DNA from 2 places in the Streptomyces sp. N35 genome. Region 2 is predicted to be linked to the other one. Evidence: riboswitches for the same ligand, from Rfam matches in the RefSeq annotation. Region 2 holds a riboswitch; the other holds the start of a gene.
What was found. A riboswitch is a leader RNA that binds a small molecule or an ion and turns the genes downstream of it on or off. The one in region 2 is predicted to bind S-adenosylmethionine.
Positions count from the first base shown of each region.

Region 1: linked by a shared signal. The riboswitch ahead of thrC (threonine synthase) and the one ahead of JAO81_RS15490 (aminotransferase class V-fold PLP-dependent enzyme) in region 2 are both predicted to bind S-adenosylmethionine.

Region 1 covers NZ_JAEIMH010000107.1:15,172-17,554, forward strand. The annotation lists gene JAO81_RS37015 (glucosyl-3-phosphoglycerate synthase) at 48-995, opposite strand; SAM riboswitch class I at 1,170-1,312, shown strand; gene thrC (threonine synthase) at 1,331-2,383, shown strand, end outside.
Region 2 covers NZ_JAEIMH010000024.1:37,064-39,446, reverse strand. The annotation lists gene JAO81_RS15495 (glycerate kinase) at 1-143, shown strand, start outside; partial or broken gene JAO81_RS15490 (aminotransferase class V-fold PLP-dependent enzyme) at 167-1,563, opposite strand; SAM riboswitch class IV at 1,739-1,856, opposite strand; gene trpD (anthranilate phosphoribosyltransferase) at 1,940-2,383, opposite strand, start outside.

The DNA of each region.
Region 1 (2,383 bases), on a different contig from region 2:
AACCCACATAAATGGGAAATTTAGGCAATATCCATGATCGGCAGCGGTTACGCCACGCGTCGAGAGGTGTACTCCGTGATCTCGGCCATCGGCGGCCGTTCCTCGGTGTCGACCGGATGGGTGCGCGGTTGGAACCCGTCCTCGCCGCGTTCGAACTGGGTGAGGTGCGGCCGTACGAGATGTCCGCGCGCGAGCCGCAGCTGCGCCGTCCGGTAGATGGCCGCCGCCATCCGCCCCAGGGCCCGCCCGTCCTGGTGCCGGTGCTTGCGCACCCCGACGTCGACCTGGGCCAGGGCGTCGAGGCCCACGGTGTGCAGGGCGTCGACGAGGAGACCGAGCTCCACTCCGTATCCGACGGGGAAGGGCAACTGCTCCAGGAGGGAGCGACGGGCCGCGTACTCGCCGCCCAACGGCTGGACGAAACCGGCCAGTTGGGGCCAGTGGAGGTTCAGGAGCGGGCGGGCCACCAGCTCGGTCACGCGTCCGCCCTGCCCGGCCTCGTCCCCGAGCGGCCGGTCGTACATCGCTTTCACGAACTGCACATCAGGCTCGGTGAGCAGCGGGCCGACTATCCCGCTCACGAAGTCCGGCGAGAACTCGCGCAGGTCCGCGTCCACGAAGCACACGATCTCGCCGCCCGTCACGAGCAGCGAGCGCCACAGGACCTCGCCCTTGCCGGGCACGGCGGGGATCCGGGGGAGTATCGCGTCCCGGTGCACCACACGGGCGCCGGCCGCCGCGGCGACTTCGGCCGTACGGTCGCCCGAACCGGAGTCGATCACCACGAGCTCGTCCACGAGCGGGGCCTCGGGGGACATCAGCTCGCGCCGGATCACGGTGACGATCTGCCCGACCGTGGCCTCCTCGTCGAGGGCGGGCAGCACGACGCTGACCGTCGTCCCCTGCCGGGCCTTCGCCTCGAGCAGCAGGTCGAGCGGCCGGTCCTTCGCCGACCAGGAGCGCTGCTCCAGCCAGCGCTCCACCTCTTCGAGCACGTCTGCCTACTCCTCGTGTGCCACGCCGCGGTAGCGGCCCTATGTGATCCATCTCGCCGTTCGGACGACTATCTCAACGGTCGGGGGGTTCGGTTACAGTCTTGAACAGAGCACATGACCACCGCATGTCGGGGGTCATGAGGCCATAAACACCTGGGGGACACCAGGTCATACCGCTCATCCAGAGGGGCAGAGGGATACGGCCCGTTGAAGCCCCGGCAACTCCAGTCAGTACTCGCACGCGCGACGCGAGGCTCCTGACTAGGGAAGGTGCCAAGTCCGTCTCATGGCGAAGTGCGTCATGAGGAAGATGAGGAGAAAGGGCCTCGCCTGCCATGGCTGTACAGACTGTTGAAGCCGCTACCACTTCTGAAGCCACCACCGCTTCCGTGGATCTCGGACCCGCCGCCGCCCTCTCCTGTCGCGAGTGCGGCCACCGCGTACCGCTCGGTCCGCTCTTCGCCTGCGCGGAGTGTTTCGGCCCCCTGGAGATCGCGTACGACTTCTCCTCGTACGAGACCGAGGAGCTGCGCCGCCGCATCGAGGCCGGTCCTGCGAACATCTGGCGTTACGCGCCGCTGCTCCCCGTCCCCGCGGACGTGGCCGAGAAGCCGAACCTGAACCCGGGCTGGACCAAGCTGGTCAAGGCCGACAACCTGGCCCGTGAAATCGGCGTCGAGCAGGGCAAGTTGTTCATCAAGGACGACTCCGGCAACCCGACGCACTCCTTCAAGGACCGCGTCGTCGCCCAGGCCATCGAGGCCGCCCGCGCCTTCGGGTTCACCACCCTCTCCTGCTCCTCCACGGGCAACCTCGCGGGCGCCGTCGGCGCCGCCGCGGCCCGGGCGGGCTTCCGCTCCTGCGTGTTCATCCCGCACGACCTGGAGCAGGGCAAGGTCGTCATGGCCGCTGTCTACGGCGGCGAGCTCGTGGCCATCGAGGGCAACTACGACGACGTGAACCGCTTCTGCTCCGAGCTCATCGGCGACCCGCTGGGCGAGGGCTGGGGCTTTGTGAACGTGAATCTGCGCCCGTACTACGCCGAGGGCTCCAAGACCCTCGCGTACGAGATCTGCGAGCAGCTCGGCTGGCAGCTGCCCGACCAGCTCGTCATCCCGATCGCCTCCGGATCGCAGCTCACGAAGATCGACAAGGGTCTGCAGGAGCTGATCAAGCTCGGTCTGGTCGAGGACAAGCCGTACAAGATCTTCGGCGCCCAGGCCGAGGGCTGCTCCCCGGTCTCCGTCGCGTACAAGGCCGGCCACGACGTCGTGCGTCCGCAGAAGCCGAAGACGATCGCCAAGTCGCTCGCGATCGGCAACCCGGCGGACGGCCCGTACGTCCTCGACATCGCGCGCCGCACCGGCGGCGCCGTGGAGGATGTGAAC
Region 2 (2,383 bases):
CTTCGGGCGTGGACGCCTACAGCGGCATCCTGCCCGCTCCGGTCACCCTGCCCGAAGCCCTGGGGCGCGGCGCGGAGTTCCTCACGGACGCCACGGAACGAGCCCTGCGGATGGTCCTCCTGGGCACCCGGCTCGCCGCTTAGGGCCTGTCTTGTGGATCATGCCGTCAGGCAGAGGTGTCGGGGACGCAACGCCCGTCCTCGGTGCGGTAGTTCCACCGCGCACCGTCCCGCACCAGCTCGCCGACGGCGCGCACGAAACGCTCCACGTGCTCGTCGGGCGTCCCGGCGCCGAAGCTCACCCGGATCGCGTTCAGCGACTTCTCGCCGGGCGCCGCCTCGGGCGCACCGCACTCGCCCTGCTCCTGCGGGTCGCTGCCGAGCAGGGTGCGCACCAGCGGGTGGGCGCAGAACAGTCCGTCACGCACCCCGATGCCGTACTCGGCGGAGAGCGCGGCGGCGAAGTGCGAGCTGTTCCAGCCGTCGACGACGAAGGAGATGACGCCCACGCGCGGGGCCTCGTCGCCGAACAGCGAGAGCACCCTGACCTCGGGCACCTCGGCAAGTCCCGTACGGACCCGCCCGATCAGCTCCTGCTCGCGCGCGACCAGCGAGTCGAACCCGGCCTCGGTGAGCGCCTTGCACGCGGAGGCGATAGGGAGGAGGCGCCGGTGACGTTCGGCGAACCGGCCCCGTGCGGCGCCGCGGGGGAGTGCCACTCCCCGCCCACGCCGCCGTCGGCGCGGCGCGCGACCGCCTTCGAGGCGCCGCCGCCCGCGAGGTACGGCTCGGCCGCCTGCAGCCAGTCGGCGCGCCCGGCCAGGACACCGGAGCCGAAGGGCGCGTACAGCTTGTGGCCGGAGAAGGCCACCCAGTCCACGTCCAACTCCTGTACGGAGACGGGGTGATGGGGCGCGAGCTGAGCGGCGTCGAGCACGATGCGCGCACCGTGCGCGTGAGCGGCCGCCGCCAGCTCGCGCACCGGCCAGAGCTCGCCGGTGACGTTGGACGCCCCGGTCACGCACACGAGCGCGGGACCGTAGGGGTCGCGCGCGGCGAGCGCGGCCTCCAGGGTGCGTACGGCCTCGTCGGGCGTACGGGGGGCGTTGAGGTAGGTGACCCGGGCATCGCGCCAGGGCAGCAGCGACGCGTGGTGCTCGGTCTCGAAGACGAACACCTGGCAGTCGGCGGGCAGCGCCTGGGCGAGCAGGTTGAGCGAGTCGGTGGTCGACCGCGTGAAGATCACCTGGTCGCCCTCGCGGCAGTCGAGGAACTCCTCGACGGTGCGCCGCGCGTTCTCGAACAGGTCCGTGGACAGCTGCGAGAGGTACCCGGCTCCGCGGTGCACGCTCCCGTAGTACGGCGCGTACGCGGCCACGTCGTCCCACACCCGCTGCAGGGCGGGGGCGCTGGCCGCGTAGTCCAGGGCGGCGTAGGTGACTTCACCGCCGGTGACGAGCGGCACGCGGACATCGCGGCCGAGGACCTGGAGCGGCTCGGTACAGACCGGCTCGGCGGCGGAGGCTTCGAGGGTGGCGGCGTTGGTGTTCAGGTACGCGGACATGGCGAACTCCCGTGGCAGGCAGGCGAATGCACCGCGCGAGCCGTACGGCGTCGAGCGCGGGTGATCCGGAAAGAAGGGGAAAAGAGGGTGCGCGGAAGTGGGGCGGATTCGCCCTATCGCATTCGCTTGCTCACGAGACTGCTCCCTTGAGGACCAGGACCCCAGGGTGTGCAGGGGTCCGCGCTTGCCACAGACCTTGTTGTCTGCGGCCTGGTCTTCACCCGGGGCACCCCGCCACGGACGGAGGGTTGCCGGACAGCGGGCCGGGGCCGTAGTCGCTGTCACTCATGACCTGTGCAGCATCTTGCCAGAAGATCTTCCACGCGCAAGGCGCAGTCCGCATCCCGGACTGCGCCCTGCATCACACCTGTGCGCCCTAGGCGTTGCTCGCCTTGATCCACCGCTCGAGCGTCCTGCGCGCCGCACCCGAGTCGATCGCCTCGGCGGCCTTGTCCATCCCGGCCCGGATCTGCTCGGCGAGTGGCGCGTCCGTCGGCTCCAGGGCGACGAGCGCCGCGGCCGAGTTGAGCAGCACCGCATCCCGTACGGGACCGGTCTCCCCCGACAGAAGCCGGCGCGCGACCTCCGCGTTGTACGAGGCGTCCGCACCGCGCAGCGCCTCGACCGGCACCAACTCCAGGCCGACATCGCGCGGATCGAAGGACTCCTCGCGTACGACACCGTCGCGCACGATCCACACCCGCGAGCTCGCGGTCGTGGTCAGCTCGTCGAGCCCGTCGTCACCGCGGAACACCAGCGAGGAGTTCCCGCGCTCGGCGAACACCCCGGCGACGATCGGCGCCATCCGCGGATCGGCCAC